Regions from separate parts of the Vibrio sp. KUL70 genome, predicted to be linked through region 1. Evidence: predicted binding sites of a transcription regulator. Region 1 holds the regulator's gene; each other region holds the start of a gene.
The links. Region 1 encodes MetJ, which represses methionine synthesis genes. Its sites were predicted from a motif close to TTAGACNTNTANANGTCTAA; they were not measured.
Positions count from the first base shown of each region.

Region 2: metN (methionine ABC transporter ATP-binding protein MetN) is a predicted target of MetJ. The motif match lies at 1,800-1,819, and genes of this name have one in related genera.
Region 3: metH (methionine synthase) is a predicted target of MetJ. The motif match lies at 6,026-6,045, and genes of this name have one in related genera.

Region 1 covers NZ_AP045834.1:2,826,132-2,833,750, reverse strand. Annotated here, with positions in the region: gene priA (primosomal protein N') at 1-814, opposite strand, end outside; gene rpmE (50S ribosomal protein L31) at 1,138-1,356, shown strand; gene AC6I7V_RS12740 (malic enzyme-like NAD(P)-binding protein) at 1,564-2,850, shown strand; gene metJ (met regulon transcriptional regulator MetJ) at 3,017-3,337, opposite strand; gene AC6I7V_RS12730 (O-succinylhomoserine (thiol)-lyase) at 3,547-4,731, shown strand; gene AC6I7V_RS12725 (bifunctional aspartate kinase/homoserine dehydrogenase II) at 4,731-7,142, shown strand; gene metF (methylenetetrahydrofolate reductase) at 7,420-7,619, shown strand, end outside.
Region 2 covers NZ_AP045834.1:2,370,912-2,378,530, forward strand. Annotated here, with positions in the region: gene treR (trehalose operon repressor TreR) at 1-688, opposite strand, end outside; gene AC6I7V_RS10445 (MliC family protein) at 760-1,098, opposite strand; gene gmhB (D-glycero-beta-D-manno-heptose 1,7-bisphosphate 7-phosphatase) at 1,147-1,698, opposite strand; gene metN (methionine ABC transporter ATP-binding protein MetN) at 1,915-2,949, shown strand; gene AC6I7V_RS10460 (methionine ABC transporter permease) at 2,939-3,616, shown strand; gene metQ (methionine ABC transporter substrate-binding lipoprotein MetQ) at 3,642-4,451, shown strand; gene AC6I7V_RS10470 (ISL3 family transposase) at 4,607-5,800, shown strand; gene AC6I7V_RS10475 (Zn-ribbon-containing protein) at 5,870-6,646, opposite strand; gene syd (SecY-interacting protein) at 6,648-7,193, opposite strand; gene queF (NADPH-dependent 7-cyano-7-deazaguanine reductase QueF) at 7,325-7,619, shown strand, end outside.
Region 3 covers NZ_AP045834.1:298,689-306,307, reverse strand. Annotated here, with positions in the region: gene AC6I7V_RS01445 (pyridoxal-phosphate-dependent aminotransferase family protein) at 1-402, opposite strand, end outside; lysine riboswitch at 579-756, shown strand; gene lysC (lysine-sensitive aspartokinase 3) at 864-2,237, shown strand; gene metH (methionine synthase) at 2,300-5,977, opposite strand; gene AC6I7V_RS01430 (cation:proton antiporter) at 6,147-7,430, shown strand.

The sequences.
Region 1 (7,619 bases):
GTACGTTAAAGCGTTTTTTAAAGCGGTTGATGGTTTGCGGGGTCAGGCCGATTTCTGGAACCAGAACCAGGGCTTGTTTGCCTTGTTCTAGCACCGGTTTAATCATATTTAAGTAAACTTCGGTTTTGCCCGAACCAGTAACACCTTCTAATAGGAAACAACCGAACTCGGTTTGGCTATTCACCGTCGCAATCGCGATCGCCTGCTCTTCATTAAGCTTTGGTTTGTCTTGGTCGTTTTCAAGATCGCTTGGCCATGCATAACGGGTCGGCTTTTTCTCGCGAGACTCTATCCAGCCTTTCTCTTCCAGGGTTTTGAGTACCGAGCTTGAGATCTCTTGGTCAATAAACTCTTGATGTGGAACAGGGCCATTTTCAAGCAAGTGCATGACTTTGGCTTGTTTGACTGCGCGTCCAAAGCCTTGCATCAACTGATCTTTACCTTGTGGTGTGATTTGCCACTCGACCAGTGTCGCGAAGTCTGCGGGTTTACCTTTACGCAATGCGCTTGGCAGGGCGTTAGCAAAGGTTTCACCTAATGGATACTGATAGAACTGGCTGCACCATACTAACAAGGAATAGACCGAGTCAGGCCATACAGGTTGATTGTCGAGTAGAGCCTTAATCGACTTAAGTTTGTCAAATTCAAACTCAGACTCATTGACCAGAGCCGTGACAATACCAGTCAGAGTTTGACGACCAAACGGGACCGAGACGCGTCCACCAATAATAGGAAACAAATGACCTGGGATTTTGTAGTCAAACTGTTTATCTAAAGGGACTGGCAGAGCCACTCGGGCAATTGTTGGACGCATAAATTCGCTTGTTAATTCTGGAGAGTGCAGGGCAACCAGTCTAAAGGATAAGGGCACTAAATTCGAGAAGCAGTTTGTTTGCTAAAGTCGGTGATGGCGCTACGCAAAGCATAAAAAGGCAATAGTAAGAAGAAATCCTGCAATAGTGGCGAAAAAATCATCCAAACTGGTTGATCCTACCTAACAGATTCATTACTATACTGCGCCTTAAAGGTATGGCTTCATCACGTTTTCGTGAGGTGCGGTGTCTTTATTTCTTTTTAAACTACGTGTGGTGTGCGGCTTAGAATCGTATAGCGACACGGCCTACTTGAGGTTATCCCATGAAAGCTGGAATCCACCCAGAATACAAAGCTGTAGCAGCTACTTGCTCTTGCGGCAACACATTTGAATTCAACTCTACTCTAGGTAAAGAGTCTATCCACCTAGACGTATGTGACAAATGTCACCCATTCTACACTGGTAAGCAACGTATCGTTGATACAGGCGGCCGTGTAGATCGCTTCAACAAGCGTTTCGGTGCTCTATCTAGCAAGAAGTAATTCTCGCTTGGTAGACATGAAAAAGGACACTTCGGTGTCCTTTTTTGTTATCTGGCATTTAGTAATTTCAACTGGGCACTGGTCTTATTAGTAGTGAATTCTCGTTTTTTAGTGAGACAGGGGGCTTTACCACCTAGGAACTTTGAAGTACATCCATTAATATAAAACGGATTCCCCCAATAATAATACTCTAGGAAACCTACACCCATGTCTGATGACACTCTCCAACCTCAATCTGAAGAACTATCACCTCAAGAACAATTCCGTCAGCAAGCTCTTGATTATCATGAGTTCCCAATTCCTGGTAAAATTGCCGTTGAACTGACAAAATCTGCAAATTCTGCAGAAGATCTGGCCCTTGCTTACAGCCCAGGTGTGGCTGAGCCAGTTCGTGAAATCGCACAGAACGTGGATAACGTTTACAAGTACACAGGTAAAGGCAACATGGTTGCAGTTATCTCTAACGGTACGGCGATTCTTGGCCTAGGTAACCTAGGTCCTATTGCTTCTAAACCAGTAATGGAAGGTAAAGCGCTCCTGTTTAAGCGTTTTGCAGGTTTAGATTCTATCGATATTGAAGTAAAACACCGCACAATCGATGAGTTCGTAGATACAGTAGCGAATATTGCCGATACATTCGGTGGCATCAACCTAGAAGACATCAAAGCACCAGACTGTTTTGAAATTGAACGCCGTCTAATCGAGCGTTGTGATGTTCCTGTATTCCACGATGACCAGCACGGTACTGCGATCGTAACAGCTGCGGGTATGTTGAATGCGATTGAGCTTCAAGGTAAGAAGCTGGAAGAGTGTAAGATTGTTTGTTTGGGTGCAGGTGCAGCGGCAGTTGCATGTATGGAACTGCTGATCAAGTGTGGCGCGCAGCGTGAGAAGATCTACATGCTAGACCGCAAAGGTGTGATTCACACTCGTCGTGACGATCTGAACGAATACAAGCAACTGTTCGCGAACAACACTGACAAGCGTACTCTAGAAGATGTGATTGAAGGTGCAGACCTATTCCTAGGTGTATCAGGTCCTAACCTTCTACCAGCAGAATCATTGAAGCTAATGGCTGACAAGCCGATCGTATTCGCGTGTTCTAACCCAGATCCAGAAATCAAGCCTGAGCTTGCTCACGAAGTTCGTAGCGACCTTATCATGGGTACTGGCCGTAGTGATTACCCGAACCAAGTCAACAACGTTCTGTGTTTCCCATTCATCTTCCGTGGTGCTCTTGATGTTCGTGCAAGCGAAATCAACGATGCAATGAAGCTAGCGGCAGTGGAAGCGATTCGTGAGCTCGCGAAAGAAGAAGTACCTGCAGATGTACTAAAAGCAGCAGGTGCTGAAGCGCTTGAGTTTGGTAAAGGCTACATTATTCCTAAGCCAATGGACCCACGTCTATTGCCTCGCGTGGCAAAAGCTGTGGCTCAGGCGGCGGTTGATTCAGGTGTGGCTCGTATCGAGATGCCAGCAAACTATATGGCATAGAGACTGGATGGCGTAATCGTCGTTTAGTAGAGCGAAGAGAATAATAAAAAACCGACTCATCTGGAGTCGGTTTTTTTATGCCTGAAATTCACGTTAGATGAATAATACCAATCGGTATGGCTTAGCTGAAGCGAATCAAATGTTGAAGGTAGTGACTGAGTTATGATTATTCTTCGTCAAACGCTTCGAACTCGATACCCATCTCTGTCATCAGCTTTTTCACTTCGGCTGGGATATCGTCTGGGCGGTCTTTACGTAGGTCTTCATCTGTTGGTAGAGGCTGACCAGTATATGCATGCAGAAAGGCTTCACACAGTAGCTCACTGTTTGTTGCATGGCGCAGGTTGTTAATCTGGCGGCGGGTACGCTCGTCAGTTAGAACTTTCAGTACCTTTAGAGGGATAGAAACTGTAATTTTCTTTACTTGTTCGCTTTTCTTTCCATGCTCAGCATATGGGCTTATGTATTCACCATTCCAGTCGGCCATTGCGTACCTTCATCACTTTAGTTGTTAGATTAATTTAATAGGGGGGATTTTAGCGGGATTTACCGCCATAAGCAAAGACATATAGACGTCTAGAAGTGTTGACGTCTCATTCTTATGAAAGTAAAGTGAATAACATATATCTAACACAGCCGCCAAACCCCGACAAGCTGCTGTGATTCTCAGACGCCAAAACCTGTAAGGAAACACCTATGAGCAGCCGGAAACCAGCAACCATCGCCGTACGTACTGGTATCGAGTCAGACACTCAACATCATGCCGTTGTTCCACCTATTTATCTGTCGACTAACTACGGTTTTCCCGCTTTTGGTGAAGTGCCTAAGTATGATTACACTCGCTCAGGCAATCCAAACCGTGGCTTATTGGAGACTGCCCTGTTTGAATTGGAGTCGGGTAAGGGGGCAGTTGTGACCAACTGTGGTACTTCTGCATTGAACCTTTGGGTTTCCGCTTTCCTTGGTAGTGATGATCTGATCGTGGCACCACACGACTGCTACGGTGGTACTTACCGACTTTTCAATACTCGCTCACAAAAGGGTGACTTTAAGGTGCTGTTTGTCGATCAATCGGATCAATCCGCATTCGACGCAGCGATCGCACTCAAGCCTAAATTGATCTTGTTGGAAACGCCATCAAACCCACTGGTGCGTGTCGTCGACATTGCAGAAACCTGCCGTAAGGCGAAAGAGGTGGGAGCTCAGGTGGCGGTGGATAATACCTTCTTGACTCCTGTGTTCCAAAAGCCTCTAGAGCTGGGTGCTGACTTCGTTATCCACTCAACGACTAAATACATCAATGGACACTCAGATGTGATCGGCGGCGTAGTGATTACTAAGACCGAAGAGCATGCTGAAGAGCTGGCTTGGTGGGGGAACTGCATTGGTGCTACGGGGACACCATTTGACAGCTACATGACGCTACGTGGTATTCGCACACTAGGTGCGCGTATGCGTGTGCATGAAGAGAGCTCTCGTGAGATTCTAACGGCGCTACAGAAACAACCTTTGGTTGATACCATTTATCACCCCAGCCTGCCTGAGCATCCAGGTCATGAGATTGCTAAGAAGCAGCAGTCCGGTTTTGGGTCTATGCTGAGCTTTGAATTTGCTGGTTCTTTCGAGGCACTTAAGCTCTTTGTTGGTGAGCTAGAGCTGTTTTCATTGGCAGAGTCTTTGGGTGGTGTTGAGAGCTTGATCTGTCACCCCGCTTCAATGACACACCGCGCAATGGGCGAAGAAGCTTTAGCGGAAGCGGGTGTTTCTCATCAGCTTCTGAGACTCTCAGTCGGCCTTGAAGATGCAGAAGACTTGATTGCGGATCTTGAACAAGCCTTTGCTAAAGCGCAGCAGTTCATCGATAACGGGGAGAACAAGTAATGGCTAACTTTCGCCAATTGCATAAATTTGGTGGTAGCAGCTTGGCAAACCCTGAGTGCTATCAGCGTGTAGTCAGTATTCTCAAAGAGTACTCTAGCGAAACAGACTTGGTAGTGGTGTCTGCGGCAGGCAAAACCACGAACCGATTGATCGAATTTTTAGAGGCGCTGGATAAAGATGGACGTTTGGCTCATGAGTGTCTGCAATCTCTGCGTCAGTTCCAACTCGAGTTGGTTTCAGAACTATTAGAGGGCGAAGTAGCAGAGCAGTTAACCACAACTCTACAACGAGAGTTTACGGCTTTAGGTGAATTAACCGCGCCATTAAATGAGGCACAAAAAGCGGCTGTGCTAGGTCATGGTGAAGTGTGGTCGTCTCGCTTACTAGCGGCGCTTTTATGTCAGAGTGATCTCCAAGCTGTAGCGCAAGATGCACGAGATTTTCTGCGTGCCGAAGCGGGTGCTCAGCCAGAGGTGGATCGCGCTCGTTCATACGCATTGATTAAAGAGTCTCTTGCGCAACACGCTCATTGCCGTGTCGTGATTACCGGCTTTATGGCGCAAAACAGCGCGGGTGAAACGGTGCTTTTAGGTCGTAATGGTTCGGATTACTCAGCGACGGTGATTGGTGCACTAGCGGAAGTCGATCGCGTGACGATTTGGAGTGATGTGGCCGGTGTGTATAGTGCTGACCCGAGATTGGTCTCTGATGCTTGTTTGCTGCCCTTGCTACGTCTTGATGAAGCAAGCGAGCTAGCACGTTTGGCAGCGCCAGTGCTACACAGCCGAACCCTGCAGCCTGTTGCTCAGAGCGCAATGGATCTTAGCCTACGTTGTAGCTACCAGCCGGAATCGGGTTCAACACAGATTGAGCGCGTCTTAGCATCGGGTCGCGGCGCTAAGATCATCACCTCTCTGGACGATGTACTACTGATTCAGCTTACCTTTGGTCACGGCCATGACTTTGAGCGCCTTGAGAGTGAGGTGCTTGAGGGACTTAAGCGTGCTCAGCTTGAGCCACTAGCTTACGAGCTGCAAGCGGATAAACATTGTCTGCGTCTTGCTTATACTGAAGAGATCGCGGGTGGAGCGCTTGAATATCTTCAAGACCACGCGATTGAAGCGGAAATCAAACTCAGAGAGGGTTACTCACTGGTTGCTGCGGTAGGTGCTGGTGTCACTAAGAACCCGAACCACTGTTACGGTTTCTACCAACAACTTAAGAGCGTACCGGTTGAGTTTATCTCAGAATCTCAATCTCGTTTGAGCTTAGTGGCTGTCATTCGTAAGTCGGAAACGGAAACCTTAGTGAAAGGCATTCACTCTCAGCTGTTCCAAGCTCAGAAGCGTGTTGCGATTGCTTTGTGTGGCAAAGGTAACATCGGCTCAAGCTGGCTATCACTGTTTGCTGAGCAAAAGAGTGAGTTAGAAAAGCGCCGTGGCATGAACTTTGAGTTGGTTGCGGTGGTAGGCAGTCAAACTTATTGGTATGACGAACAAGGTATCGATGCTCGCACAGTTGTGGATCGCTTTAATGACGAGGCGGTAGAGTATAAGGATGGTGAGTGGTTAACCAAGTTAGGTTCAATCCAAGGTTACGATGAAGTTGTGGTACTGGATGTGACGGCGAGCAAAGTGTTAGCTGACAAGTATTTGGATATCGCTCAACAAGGCATTCACCTAATCTCGGCTAACAAAGTCGCAGGTTCTGCATCGAGTGAGTATTACCATAAGGTACAAGATGCGTTCGCTAAGATCAGTCGCCATTGGTTGTACAACGCGACCGTGGGAGCTGGCTTACCAATTAACCATACAGTGCGCGACTTGCGTGAGAGTGGTGATGACATCATTGCCCTGTCAGGCATCTTCTCAGGCACTCTATCTTGGCTGTTCCAACAATTTGATGGCTCAGTACCATTCAGTGAGTTGGTGGACTTAGCGTGGCAACAAGGTTTAACAGAACCCGATCCTCGCTCAGATCTTGATGGTTCAGATGTGATGCGTAAGTTGGTTATTCTGGCGCGTGAATCAGGTTTGGATATTGAACCTGAGAACGTCAAAGTGGAATCTCTCGTCCCTCAAGAGCTACAGGACCTCTCTCTCGATGACTTCTTTGATAAAGCATCGATATTAAGTGAAGAGTTGGCTGAGCGTTTAGAGAAGGCTCAGTCTCAGCACAAAGTACTGCGTTATGTTGCACGCCTTGAGAAGAACGGTAAGGCAACGGTGGGGGTTGAAGCGCTATCGAAAGAGCACGCCCTTGCAAACTTGCTACCATGTGACAACATCTTTGCGATTGAGAGTAAATGGTACAAAGATAATCCATTGGTGATTCGTGGTCCTGGCGCTGGACGTGAGGTAACGGCCGGTGCGATTCAGTCCGATTTGAACAGAATGTCGAGCTTGTTCTAAAACTCAGATCGATGGTTTGAAAGCGTAAATAGCATACTATTCACTAAGATAAATAAGGCTGAAAGCACAATGTGTTTTTCAGCCTTTTTTGTACGTTATTATTGGTTTGCGACCCACTTATCGACTTGAAGATTACTCACGATCAACTTGAGAATAATTCATAATGGATCTGTTGACATTAAATCGTATTCAATACATTCTGTGGACATATAGACGTCTAAACGTCGGTTTGAAGGTTTGAGATTTTGGTGGTTGAGTTGGCCACAGGGAGAGTAAGATGGGATATACACACGCAAGTCACATAGACGCTTTGAATCAGAACATTGCTGAGCTTTCTGACAACATTAATGTGTCATTTGAGTTTTTTCCGCCAAGTAATGAGAAGATGGAAGAGACACTGTGGAACTCTGTACACCGTCTGAAAACACTACAACCTAAGTTTGTATCGGTAACTTATGGTGCGAACTCTGGTGAGCG
Region 2 (7,619 bases), 460 kb from region 1:
TAAGCACTAGGTCAACCAGTTGGTAGGCACTCTCATGATGCAGAGCACCAGTCTGGTAGTTTGGCTTAATGTTGTTGTCACTACACCAGTTCAGGTAGGCGTTAAGACGTAATTCACCCGTCGATTTGTCACTAGGATCAACACCGATAAAGCCGATATCGGATAAGCCCTGCTCTTGCAAGTAAGCGAGGGCACTGCCAATCACCTGTTGGTTATCGTAGTTAATCGAGGTGACGTTCTCAGTATCTAATGCAATCACAACTGCGCGGTGTTCCCACGATTCGATGGCTTCGATGTCACAATCGGTAAAGCCAAATACAATAATGCCATCAACATTACGCTGCTTAAGGACTTGAAGATGCTCATTGGCTTTCTCACGATCGAACAGACTCTCCATGATCACCACATCATAACCAGCGCGATACAGCTCTTCGAGCATCGTACTTACGGCCTTGTTCTCAGACGGAGAATCCAGACGAGAGATGATCACACCAACCACTTTTTGGCTGCCGCCACGCATCGATTGCGCTGATTTAGAGGGAGTGTAACCCGACTCCTGAATCACTCTTTCTACTCTTTCACGTGTTTCTGGCTTCACTTTAGGATCATTAGTGAGAACACGGGAAACCGTTGATTTTCCAACACCTGAGAGCTTTGCGATATCAAGAATAGTGAGTTTTTTTTGCATCGAGTCTTATAAAGTTATTCAGAGAAAAACGACAAGTAACGGATTTTCCGTGACTTGTCGTTATTGATTGATTATTGGATACGGCAGTTGCGGTAAGTCACTCTTCCAAGTTCCAATCGAGCATGTTCTCCTTTGGTAAACAGGGTGATTGCGTCCATCTGTTCCGTGGTTTCGGCATCACTAATATACTTAGCACCAGAAGCAGACACCACGTGTTTAAGGCGATATTGGTTATCAGGCAGTCGAAGAACCGCTTGCCCGTCACCGTAAGCAACATCAAATGTTTGGTCAGATTCGCACTGGTAAGTCATGTATTCACCACTGGAGATATCTTTCTCTACCACCTCAGATTGAGAACACCCCATCAGTGCTGCCAATGTAAATAGGCAAACTGTATACTGTCTCTTCATAAACATCCCTTTCGATTAAAAAACAACCCAACTGCTGTTGTTGTTGAATTAACGCTTCAGGTAAGCAGGCACGTCTGCAATGCTATCGAGGACTACGCTCGCTAAGGCTTCACCTTTTTCTGTAACCGGTTTACCCGTTCTGACGAGCACCTTAGTGCCAACACCTGCAGCTTCTGCTGCCATCATGTCTTCCGCTTTGTCGCCGATCATGACTGACTTCGCCATATCAATCTTCAAGAAGTCACGCGCCGAAATGAACATTCCAGGCTTGGGCTTGCGACAATCGCAATCTTGCTTATATTCGCCAATACCGTGCTCTGCATGATGTGGGCAGTAGTAAATGCCATCTAACTCTACGCCATTGTCGACGAAATTCCAGTCCATCCATTGAGTTAAAGATAGAAAGCGGTCTTCGCTAAACATACCACGAGCGATACCTGACTGGTTGGTGACCAATACTAAAAGGTATCCCATGTCTTTGAAGGCTTTTGCTGCTTCAAAGACGCCGTCGATATACTCGAAATCATGCTCATCATGCACGTAGCCGTGGTCAACGTTAATTACGCCATCACGATCTAAAAATACAGCCGGTTTTGACAAAATTTGGTTCTCAATCAACTCTCTATTAATCACTAATTATTGCACGCTTTAGTAGCTTCATCACCTGCTATTTGTAGTGCTTGATATAGATATTTTTACGTTTAGACGTCTAGACGTAAAAATATCTATTGACTTAGATCACGTAACGCCATAGCATCGTCTGTAAATCGAACAAACTATCAACATATTATTCTGTTCACCGTTACAGGTTTATTTATGATTAAAGTGAATCAAGTCAACAAGGTTTTCTATCAAGGCGCGAAAGAGATCAACGCCTTAATAGACATCAATCTTCACATCCCTCAAGGTCAGATCTTTGGCGTTATCGGCTCATCAGGTGCAGGTAAAAGTACGCTGATCCGCTGCGTGAACATGCTAGAGGCACCTACCTCAGGTGAAGTGATTGTTGATGGCGTCAACCTCACAAAGCTAAGCAAGTCAGAGTTGAGTGAAGCACGACGTAACATCGGTATGATTTTCCAACACTTTAACCTGCTCTCTTCTCGTACCGTATTCAATAATGTGGCACTGCCGCTAGAACTTGCTGGCACAGACAAGGCAATCATCGAAGAGAAAGTGAGCCAACTGCTTGAGCTTGTTGGCCTCGCAGATAAGCGCGACAGCTACCCATCAAACCTAAGTGGTGGTCAAAAACAGCGTGTCGCGATTGCTCGTGCACTGGCGTCTGATCCTAAAGTTCTGCTGTGTGATGAAGCGACCAGCGCACTAGATCCGGCAACGACTCAATCTATCCTTGAGCTACTTAAAGAGATCAACCGCAAGCTAAATATCACTATGCTATTGATTACTCACGAGATGGATGTCGTGAAAAGCATTTGTCATGAAGTGGCAATCATCGGAGGTGGTGAGCTGGTAGAAAAAGGCACTGTTGGCGACATTTTTGCTCACCCTAAAACAGAACTGGCGCATCAATTCATTCGCTCAACGCTCGATCTTTCTATTCCAGAAGACTACGAAGTAAGGCTGCAAACAACGCGCGTTGAAGGTAGCTACCCTCTGGTCCGTCTTGAGTTTACTGGCGCCACCGTTGATGCTCCGCTAATGACTCAAATCGCACGCAAGTTCAACATCGACGTTAGCATTTTAAGCTCCGACCTCGATTACGCCGGTGGCGTGAAGTTCGGCATGATGGTCGCTGAACTTTTCGGTACAGAAGCAGACGACAACGCAGCAATCGAATTCCTACGTGAACACAATGTAAAAGTAGAGGTACTTGGCTATGTCCTTTAATGAAATCACAGATTGGTTAAGTCTTAACGGAAACCTACTACTTGGCGCGACTTGGGAAACGCTCTACATGGTCGCAGTAGCTGGCATCGTCGGTTTCGCTATAGGTATTCCACTTGGCGTTATTCTGCACACCACTAAAAAAGGGGGTTTGTTAGAAAACACCAAGCTAAACAAAATTCTTGGCGCAATAGTGAACGTCGGGCGTTCTGTACCTTTCCTAGTATTGATGGTTGCTATCATCCCACTGACTAAACTACTGATCGGTACGTTTATTGGTACAACAGCAGCGATTGTTCCTCTGACTATTGGCGCAATCCCATTCGTGGCTCGCCTTATTGAGGGAGCACTATTAGAAGTACCAACAGGGCTTGTTGAAGCAGCACAATCTATGGGCGCAACACCAACGCAGATCATCACAAAAGTTCTGCTACCTGAAGCGTTACCCACTATTATCAATTCAGTAACCATCACACTAGTCACTCTAGTGAGCTACTCTGCAATGGCTGGTACCGTGGGCGGTGGTGGTCTCGGTGACGTAGCGATTCGCTATGGCTTCCACCGCTATGATGTAACGATTATGGCTGTCACTGTGGTGATGCTGATCGTTCTAGTTCAAATCATTCAATCCATTGGTGACTCGATTGTTCGCCGTGTTGATCACAGATAAAAAGATGTATTAAAAGGAGATTATTATGAAATTCAGTCTAAAAAGCTTACTTGCTATCGCAGCCGCGGCATCAGCACTCGTGCTATCTGGTTGTGGCGAAAAAGAGATCGACACATCAAAAGTTAAAGTCGGTGTTATGGCAGGCGCAGAAGCTCAAGTAGCAGAAGTTGCGGCTAAAGTTGCAAAAGAGAAGTTCGGTCTAGACGTTGAACTTGTCACCTTTACTGACTACGTGACACCAAACGCAGCATTAGATGACGGTTCAATCGACATCAACGCGTTCCAGCACAAGCCATACCTAGACCAGCAAGTTGCTGATCGTGGCTACAAGCTTACTATCGCGGGCAACACATTTGTTTACCCAATTGCAGGTTACTCTAAACAAGTGACTTCTGTTGACGAGATTCAAGACGGTGCACGTATCGCGGTACCAAACGATCCAACAAACCTAGGTCGTTCTCTACTGCTTCTTGAGCAACAAGGTCTACTAGAACTTCGCGACGGTGTTGGCCTTCTTGCAACCGTGCGTGACATCGTAGGTAACCCAAAGAACCTAACTATTGTTGAACTAGACGCAGCACAACTTCCACGTTCACTGGATGACGTAGCGCTATCTATCATCAACACCACTTACGCAAGCTCTATCAACCTAACTCCACAAAAAGATGGTGTGTTCGTTGAAGGTAAAGAGTCTCCATACGTAAACCTAATTGTGTCACGTGAAGAGAACCTAAACGCAGAGAACGTTCAAAACTTCGTAAAAGCGTACCAAACTGAAGAAGTGTACAACGCAGCATCTGACATCTTCCAAGGCGGCGTAGTAAAAGGCTGGTAATCCACGCTTTGAGCGCACCTCAATTAAGAAGGGCTGACATGATGTCAGCCCTTTTTTTATGGTTCATCGCGGATTAGCGGGAACTTAAAACAAAAACGGTAGTAAGTGATATGGTTTAGTCGCCAAACAAAAATCATACACAAACTACCGTTTCCATGCCGAATCATACTTTCCTATCTTCATTCTGGGAAGGCTTTCAAATAGTAAAGTCTCACCAGACAGCAACACTTATTACCCTTACTCTTAAACCTAACTCTGAAGCTAAATGCCTCTGTGGTCTTGAAGCCGAAGCTATCCATGAGTATCAATGGCGTCATGTAAAGGATGCCATGTTACTCGGTGTTCCAGTTGAACTTTCCGTTCAAACTCGAAGGATTAAGTGTCGCGACTGCGGCATAAAAACAGAGTCTCTATCTTGGTTAGAGCCTTATGCTCGCATAACGAAGCGCCTAAAAAGCTATATAGAACAACTATTACCTCTTCTCCCTATTAAGCATATCTCCCAGTTAACGAGCGTTCATTGGCACACAATTAAAGAGATAGATAAACACCGGCTTAGACAAGTTGTACCGTCAATAAAATGGGAAGACCTAAGGCAACTCGTCATGGACGAGTTCGCCATCTTTAAAGGACATCGATATGCCACGGTCATCGCTGATGCTAAGACTCACCAAGTCATTTGGATAGGATTAGGTCGTAGCCGCAAAGACATACGACCGTTCTTCGAGCAATTAGGCGAGCATGGGATAAATATCGAAGCCGTCGCGATGGACATGAATACGGCTTTCGATCTTGAAGTTCAAGCGCACTGTCCGAACGCAAAAATCGTTTACGACTTATTCCATGTTATCGCTAAGTTCGGTCGCGAGGTGATGGATAGAGTTAGAGTCGACCAAGCTAACAAACTTAAGCAAGACAAAAAAGCGAGGCAATGGGTGAAGCGTTCACGCTGGGTACTGCTGAAAAATAGAGGCAACTTAAATACACGCCAAGAAAGCTATCTTACTGAAATATTGAATATCAATAAGGACTTAATGACCACTTATATACTCGGAGCACAACTCAAAGAACTTTGGTATTGTGAATCAGAAGGGCACGCTAAGGGGCTCTGGGACGCGTGGTGGGAACAAGTGCAAGAGAGTGGGATTAAGCCATTAAAAGAGTTTGCACGAAAACTCAGACCATATCTTCACGGGGTTATCGCATCGGCAAGTTATCCGTTAAATACCTGCACGCTTGAAGGGATAAACAACAAGATAAAGCTAATCAAGCGAATGGGATATGGTTATCGAGATACTGACTACTTCTTCTTGAAGATAAAAGCGGCTTTCCCCGGAAAGCCGCGATGAACCTTTTTTATAGGTAGCTTTGATTAACCTTTACTACGATTGGCGTTCCACCCCAGCCAATTGAAAAAGTTACTTAATATGATCCCATGACATATTAGAAACGATACGACAGTCGTCGCATTTGAAATGGAAGATATCGTGAAGCGGTTCATCAAGCAGCCATTCACCACCACACTTCGGGCACTTTCTGGCTTGTTCATCTGCGAGACTTTTACCACCGACTCGATACTGATAGTAATATGTCGGTACTTTTGACAAGTACTCTAAACGGCCTCGCAGATCCCAACCGCGCTTGAACAGCACACTGTCAGCATCGCAAATTTCATGCAGTGCTGCATGCTCAGCACGACAGCCACCAGCCATCTGAATTTCATCACACGCCTGCCACTCCGTTTGCCATTTCACCACCGCTTTATGGTCACCATTGGAGGTCGGTGGATTGCGATAAAGCGGGATTGGCAATAATGTCTCACCGCTTCGCAATGGCGAGCAGGTATGGACATAAGTGGTGTAAAGCACCTGCCAACTTGGTTTTTCATCTTCGGCAGCCTCTTCAGAATTGAGATCACGGCCAAGCATACGCATTTTCGGCGCGAGTAAGCTCGCTTCAGACAGACGGTTAAAGCAAACCTTCACAAAATCTGAGTGGTTTCTTGGGTGCAAGCTATCTTGTTCAGGGCAAACAACACGGACAAAGAATTCGCCTTCACCCATCACAACCGGAAACTCACGCCCCAATACCTGCCCGTTATAACGCAGCGCATCCATCAAACCGTTAATGGCCTTATCGACCGCGCTAATCGTGGTGTTATCAAAACACTCGAATTGAAGTTCTACAACGTACATCTTAAACAGCCGGTTCCAGTTTCTCTAAAAACTCAGCCAGCGTCGCTGCGAGTACATCACGATTGCCGGTGCCAAGGCGTTCAAGAATGACATTACCTGTCAGGTTGCAGATAGAGATCACGTCCATATCGGCATCGGTTGCGGCAATAAATACGGTCGGCTTAAGCTTCAGACGGCGCTGAGTCACTAAGTGCCCAAGAATGTTTTCTTGAAGGCGAACAAAGTCTTCATCGCTCCAAACTTGCAGCAGTGTCAAAGGGTTGCCATCAAAGGTCGCATCCATATCTGCACTGTATTGCGCGCCGTAGAATGTCTTAATATCTTCATGCAGTGATAACTCAATACCATTTTCAACGTTGGTAAAATCTGCATGCTGCTCACGAGGATAGTTTTTCCACAACACAGCACCCGACAACTTTTCTTCAACGCACGGAGAAACGAGGTCTGCTAGCTCTTCACTACGAGGTAAAGATTGATGTTGCTGCTGCCAAGCATCGACATACTGCTGACTGAATGAAAGTAGTGCGTCTTGGGCACGTTGAGTCATGAAAATCTCCTAAAGCGAAAATAATAAATAGAATCGGGCACCTTTCCACGTCGATTAAGCGATGACCTAATGACACAGTAATGGGGATTCAGTAAAATCGCCCCCATTCTAATCGAATTTGAAACGAAAGTATGAGCAAATATTCTGACGCTAAAGAGCTTGCGGGTTTGACCCTAGGTCAAAAAACTGAGTACGCTAACCAATACGATGCCAGCCTACTACAGCCTGTTCCACGTAGCTTGAACCGTGATGACCTCGCTTTAGGCGACGAACTGCCATTCATTGGTCACGATATCTGGACCATGTATGAGCTGTCATGGCTAAATGACAAAGGTTTACCTCAGGTGGCGGTGGGTGAAGTTTTCATTCCAGCAACAAGTCCGAATCTCATTGAATCAAAATCTTTCAAGCTGTACCTAAACAGCT
Region 3 (7,619 bases), 590 kb from region 1:
CACCTTATCGACCGATACAGGTTTCCCCCACTCATCATCAACCAAAATAGCTTCGCCACCACAGCGAACTACGTTTTCACGCATTCGCTCACCAAATACACCATTACGGCACACAATCACTTTTTCGCCAGGTTCAATCAGATTGACGAAGCAGGTTTCCATACCTGCACTACCCGGTGCTGAAACCGCAATCGTAAACTCGTTTTCCGTTTGGAAGGCGTACTTTAGTAGCTGTTTCACTTCATCCATCATATTGATAAACAGAGGATCTAAGTGACCGATAGTAGGACGACTCAGCGCCTGTAGCACTCGTGGGGAAATATCAGAAGGCCCTGGCCCCATTAACGTGCGATGAGGAGGAAAGAAGCTTTCAGCGATTGAGGTTGTGTGCAGGTTCGACATAATTATCCTTTATGTTTATGACATCAACCTTCCACACTAAAGCAAATCTACAACCTCAGCAATTAGTCGAAAGTCTCGAGGTCAAACCAGTGTCACAGAATTGTTAAATTTATTTTCACTTTATCTTGAGTTATCGATTGACATTCTTACCGCAAACACGTTCAATAAATCAGCTATCAAGCAGAAGAGGAGCACTGCCCAGGTAGATGTTTTGTGGAACCACATTTCCAATACAGAGCATTCAGGGGGAGCAGTGCCGAGGTAACTGAAACATGTCGGGTTTCTGTTATCGGTTAATTGGGCTGAATCCCATTAACTGTCATCATTCCAATATGATGAGGAGCTTCTGAGGTTTACAATTCAAATACACACCTCTCTTTTTGCTCTAAACCCTCTCTTCAAAACATTGGACGTTGGATTACCAACAGTAATTTTTATTTTAGGAAGTCGGGAGATTTATCGTGAGCGCATCTAATGTAGCTGGTTCTTTTAATGTCGCCAAATTCGGTGGGACAAGCGTTGCTAACTTTGAAGCAATGAGTCGCTGTGCAGCCATTATTGAGAATAACCCAAATACCAAGCTTGTTGTCAGCAGTGCGTGTTCAGGCGTCACCAATCTTTTAGTTGAACTGGCAAACGGTGTACAAGACCAAGCCCGCCGCCAAGAGTTAATGAGTCAACTAACCGATATTCATCACGCGATTTTGGATCAACTCGCAGAGCCTATGAGTGTCGAGAAAGAGATCCATGCGATTTTGGACAACGTTGCCAGTGCTGCAGAAGCTGCATCTTTTCACTCCAGTGCCAAGTTAACTGACCATCTAGTGGCGTGTGGTGAGCTAATGTCGACCCACCTTTTTGCGCAAATTCTTCGAGAGCGTGGCGTATCCGCAGTCAGATTTGATATTAGAGAAGTGTTGCGTACCAATGACGCTTACGGCAAAGCAGAGCCTCAACTGGAGCAGATCTCTCAGCTTGCTCAAGAGAAACTGATTCCTCTATGCCGAGAGCATGTCGTGATCACTCAAGGTTTTATTGGTGCGGACGATGAAGGCAATACAACCACACTCGGTCGTGGCGGAAGCGACTATTCAGCAGCACTCATTGCAGAGTCAGTATTAGCTTCTGGTCTAGAGATTTGGACTGATGTCCCGGGGATCTACACCACAGATCCTCGTATCGCCCCTAAAGCTTCACCAATTCCAGAGATCAGCTTCAGTGAAGCCTCTGAGATGGCGAACTTTGGCGCTAAGATCTTGCACCCTTCTACATTGGTGCCAGCGCTACGTCATAAAATTCCTGTCTTTGTCGGGTCATCTAAAGAACCTGAAAAAGGCGGTACTTGGATTCGTCAACAAGTTGAGAGTTCGCCACTGTTCAGAGCTCTTGCCCTTCGTTGTAACCAAACTATGGTCACACTGCGCAGTGCGAACATGTTCCACGCATACGGCTTCCTAGCAAAAGTATTTGAAATCCTCGCTAAGCATAAGATCTCTGTCGATCTTATTACAACGTCAGAGATCAGTGTCTCTCTGACGCTCGATCAGACAGACACTTCTGGTGGTGCTCCGGAATTGCCTGAAGTTGTACGCAAAGAGCTTGAAGAGCTATGTACAGTAGAAGTTGAACACAACCTATGCCTTGTGGCACTTATCGGTAACAATATGAGTGAGAGCAAAGGCTATGCAAAACAGGTATTCAGCACTCTTGAAGACTTTAACTTGCGTATGATCTGCTACGGAGCAAGCCCACACAACCTTTGTTTCCTTGTGCATGAGTCAGTTTCTCGCTCGGCAATTCAGAAACTCCACCAAGAGTTGTTTGAGCAAGAGTAATACATTCAAACAGATACAAAAAAGGGTTGCGCAATGGCAACCCTTTCACTTTCTAGTCGATCTTAGTTAATGTTTGGACCTAACCACTTCTCAGCTTCCAGCGCATCCCAGCCCTTGCGATCAGCGTAGCTATCTACTTGATCTTGCTGAATCTGAGCAATGGCAAAGTAACGTGAATCAGGGTGAGAGAAATACCAACCCGATACTGATGCACCTGGCCACATCGCGTAACTGCTCGTCAAAGACATATCGATCGTCTCTTCCACTTTCAGTAGCTCCCACAATGAGCCTTTTTCTGTATGCTCAGGACATGCAGGATAACCCGGTGCTGGACGAATACCTTGGTACTTCTCACGAATCAACTCATCATTCGATAGGTTTTCATCGGCGGAGTAGCCCCAGATATCTTTACGTACTTGCTCATGTAAGTACTCGGCAAATGCTTCAGCAAGTCGGTCAGCGACCGCTTGAATCATGATGGCATTGTAGTCATCGCCCGCCGCTTTGTATTCATCAGCAAGCTCACGCTCTCCAATGCCACCTGTTACGGCAAAGGCACCGATCCAATCTTTCTTACCTGACTCTTTTGGTGCAATGTAATCAGACAGACAGTAGTTAAAACCTCTTGGCTTTTCTGTTTGCTGACGTAGGTTATGAAGAACCTTAGCCACCTCAGTGCGTGATTCATCAGTATAAACTTCAATATCATCACCAACGCTTGCCGCAGGGAACAGCGCACACATACCACGAGCTTTAAGTAAGCCCTCACGTTCAACTCGATCAAGCAGGTCATTGGCGTCTTTAAATAGACGCTTTGCCTCTTCGCCCACTTCCTCATGTTCAAGAATGGCAGGGTATTTGCCCACTAGTGACCAAGTCATGAAGAACGGAGTCCAATCAATGTAACGACGCAAGGTTGCTACATCAAAGTCATCATAAACATGCACACCCGGCTTAGCTGGAGCTGGCGGCGTATAGCTTTCCCAATCAATAGCCACTTTATTCGCTCGAGCTTGCTCTAACGTTACCGGCTTAGTGCGAGGCTTCTTGCGATTGTGCTGATCGCGGACACGCTCGTAGTCCAAATCTAGCTTCTCAACAAACGCCGGGCGAAGCTCATCAGATAATAGAGAAGTACATACCCCAACCGCTCGTGATGCGTTGTTTACATACACCACTGGGTTCTTGTAGTTCTGTTCGATCTTAACGGCAGTATGTGCTTTAGAAGTTGTCGCACCACCAATCAAAAGTGGCAAGTCGAAATCCAAACGCTCCATCTCTTTAGCGACATGTACCATCTCATCCAGTGATGGAGTAATTAGGCCAGATAAACCGATAATGTCGACATTCTCTTCTTTAGCGACTTTTAGAATCTGTTCACAAGGAACCATCACCCCAAGGTCAATAATCTCGTAGTTATTACACTGCAGTACCACGCCCACAATGTTCTTACCGATATCGTGAACATCGCCTTTTACGGTAGCGAGCAAGATCTTACCGTTTGAAGAACCTGCTTGTTTAGATGCGTTGATGTAAGGCTCTAAATGCGCAACCGCTTGTTTCATTACACGTGCAGACTTTACTACTTGAGGAAGGAACATCTTACCTTCACCAAACAGATCACCCACCACGTTCATACCATCCATTAGAGGGCCTTCAATGACCTCTAGTGGTTTACTGGCATTCAAACGAGCTTCTTCAGTATCTTCGACGATAAACTCAGTGATACCTTTAACCAGTGCATGCTCTAAACGCTTCTCAACCGACCAAGTACGCCACTCGAGTGCAGAAGCATCTTCCTCTTTACCGACACCTTTATTAGCGTATTCCGCAGCGATATCCAGTAATCTTTCAGTCGAGTCATCACGACGGTTAAGTACTACATCTTCTACCGCTTCACGCAGTTTATCCGGGACGTTATCGTAAATTTCAAGCTGACCTGCATTAACGATCCCCATGTCCATACCGTTTTTGAAACAGTGATATAGGAATACCGCGTGAATCGCTTCTCGTACGTAGTTGTTACCACGGAAAGAGAACGATACGTTAGATACACCACCCGAAATCATCGCATATGGAAGGTCGCGTTTGATGTCTGCTACCGCGTCAATGAAATCAACCGCGTAGTTGTTGTGCTCTTCAATACCGGTCGCAACAGCAAAGATGTTCGGGTCGAAGATAATATCTTCCGGCGGGAAACCAACTTCATCCACCAAGATATTGTATGCGTTAGTACAAATCTCTAGCTTACGCTGACGGGTTTCTGCTTGACCGACTTCGTCAAAAGCCATCACGATAACCGCAGCACCATAACGGCGAATCAGCTTAGCTTGCTCAACAAATTTCTCTTTACCTTCTTTCAAGGAGATCGAGTTAACGATGCCCTTACCTTGAATACATTTCAGGCCGGCTTCGATGACTTCCCATTTCGAGGAGTCGACCATAATAGGCACTTTAGAGATTTCAGGTTCAGACGCACATAGATTTAAGAAACGCACCATGCACGCCTCAGCGTCTAGCATGCCTTCGTCCATGTTGATATCGATGATTTGTGCGCCATTCTCAACTTGTTGACGAGCAACTTCCAGAGCCTCGTCATAAAGCTCTTCTTTAATTAGACGCTTAAATCGAGCAGAGCCAGTCACGTTGGTACGCTCACCAACATTGACGAACAAGGTATCTTTTTCGATAGTGAGGGGCTCTAACCCTGATAGGCGGCATGAAACAGCTAACTCAGGTAAAGCACGCGGCTTAACGTTGTCGACCACATTAGCCATATGGCGAATATGTTCTGGAGTGGTACCACAACAACCACCGATTAGATTTAGGAAGCCGCTCTCCGCCCACTCTTTTACATGAGAGGCCATATCTTCAGGAGAGAGATCGTATTCACCAAATGCGTTAGGAAGACCAGCATTAGGGTGAACTGAAACAAAGGTTTCTGAAATGCGAGAAAGCTCATCGACATAAGGACGTAGTTCATCAGGCCCAAGGGCACAGTTCAAGCCAAAGGACAGTGGGCGAACGTGACGCAATGAATTGTAGAAAGCTTCTGTTGTTTGACCGGAAAGCGTTCGACCTGATGCGTCTGTGATAGTACCTGAGATCATGACTGGAAGAGTAATCCCTAACTCCTCGAACACAGTATCAACGGCAAATGCACAAGCCTTAGCATTTAGAGTATCGAAAATGGTCTCAATCAGGATCAGATCAGAACCACCTTTAATCAGCGCTCGAGTTGATTCGGAGTAAGCCTCCACTAACTCATCAAAGCTAACATTTCGATAGCCAGGGTCATTTACATCAGGGGAAATCGAACAAGTACGGTTCGTTGGGCCAAGCACGCCAGCTACGTAACGAGGCTTGTCAGGTGTTTTTGCAGTCCACTCATCGGCAGCTTCACGCGCCAACTTAGCAGCAGCAAAGTTAATCTCTTCACTGAGGCTTTCCATATCATAGTCAGCCATCGCAATGGTAGTTGCGTTAAAGGTATTGGTTTCAAGGATGTCTGCGCCAGCTTCTAAGTAAGCCGAATGTATGTCCTTAATAAGCTGAGGTTGAGTAAGCACCAAAAGGTCGTTATTGCCTTTAAGATCACTATGCCAATTGGCAAAGCGCTCACCTCGATAGTCCTGCTCTTCCAGTTTATAATTCTGGATCATGGTGCCCATACCACCATCGATCAATAGAATTCGTTGCTCTAACTGAGCTTCGATCTGTTGCTTTACATTACTTCCCACAGTACAGCCTCATTCCTTTAATTATCACTCCATCCTATCACACATTAAAAAGGAGTCTAGACGTCTAAACGGAGAAATTGATAACTAATCTATGACAAAAAACCGTTTGCTATTTGAGCGATAGAGGACGAAAATTCATTTTCATATTTTGTTACATATCGGAAATCCAATGTCGGTCTACTACACACTTTGCTTTTTATCTGCAGCCGCTATGTTGATAGCGTTTGTAAACAGCAAGATAGGAAAGATGCAAACCACAATCGCTATTACTGCTGGTTCGATGATGCTTTCACTAATTATCCTGATTGCTGGTCAAAACGATTGGTTTCAGCTGTCTGAGATCGCTTCAGAGACAGTGGCGAGTATCAACTTCGAAGATTTTCTACTCAAAGGGATTTTAGGTTTCCTACTATTTGCAGGTGGGCTAGGGATTAAACTCCCTAACCTCAAAGATCAGAAATGGGAAATTACTGTGCTCGCGTTAGGGGCAACTCTATTTTCGACTTTTTTCATTGGGTTTGCGCTTTACGGATTTTGCCAAGTTATCGGCATTCAGTTTGATCTTATCTACTGCTTACTGTTTGGATCTCTTATCTCTCCGACTGACCCGATTGCAGTCTTAGCGATTGTTAAGAAACTCAATGCCCCAAAACGTATTTCAACCCAAATTGAAGGTGAGTCACTGTTCAATGATGGTTTCGGTCTGGTTATCTTTGTCACTCTGTTTACTATCGCATTTGGTAGCGAAGCTCCAACAGTGGGCAGCGTAACGATGCTATTTATTCAAGAAGCGATTGGTGGGATTGTTTATGGTTTCGTATTGGGGCTTATATTCCACTACTTAATCAGCAATACTGACGATCACTCTATGGAGTTGTTACTAACGATTGGTATCCCAACCGCCGGATACGCGTTTGCAGAAGTGCTTCATGTATCGGGCCCATTAGCTATGGTCGTATCAGGTATTATGATTGGCAACTGGACACGCTTTATCGGTTTCTCAAAAGAGAGTGAAGATCACTTAGACCACTTCTGGGAGCTCATCGATGAGTTTCTAAATGGCGTGCTATTCCTACTGATCGGTATGTCGATGCTGCTTTTTGAATTCCATAAAGAAGACTGGATCTTAATGGCTTTCTCTGTACCGTTAGTACTAGGAGCGCGTTACCTCAGTGTATTTTTGTCATACATTGGCTTTAAGCGCTTTAGAAGCTATAACCCGTGCTCAGTTAACATCCTCACGTGGGGTGGATTACGTGGTGGCTTAGCACTTGCAATGGCTCTATCTATCCCATCAGGTATCTGGGTCATCGAAGACAAACTGATTGATGTAAAAGAGATCATTCTAGTCATGACATACTCAGTTGTGGTGTTCTCAATCTTAATTCAAGGCTCAACGATTACACCAATGATTGAGAAAGCTAAGCTAGCAGAAAAAGAGTTAAACAAATAACACTCCTACCCTACATAGAGGCTGCCTCCTAAGTAGCCTCTATACCGTTCCTATCAAAATCTTCCCCTCCAGTCCAAACTAAGCCTTTGTAGATTGCGAGGTCGTTTATCGTTGGATGTAATTAACGATGTCAGCGACAAGCATGATACCAAATACTACTAACAGAATTCATGCTCCATAGTCGTTTAC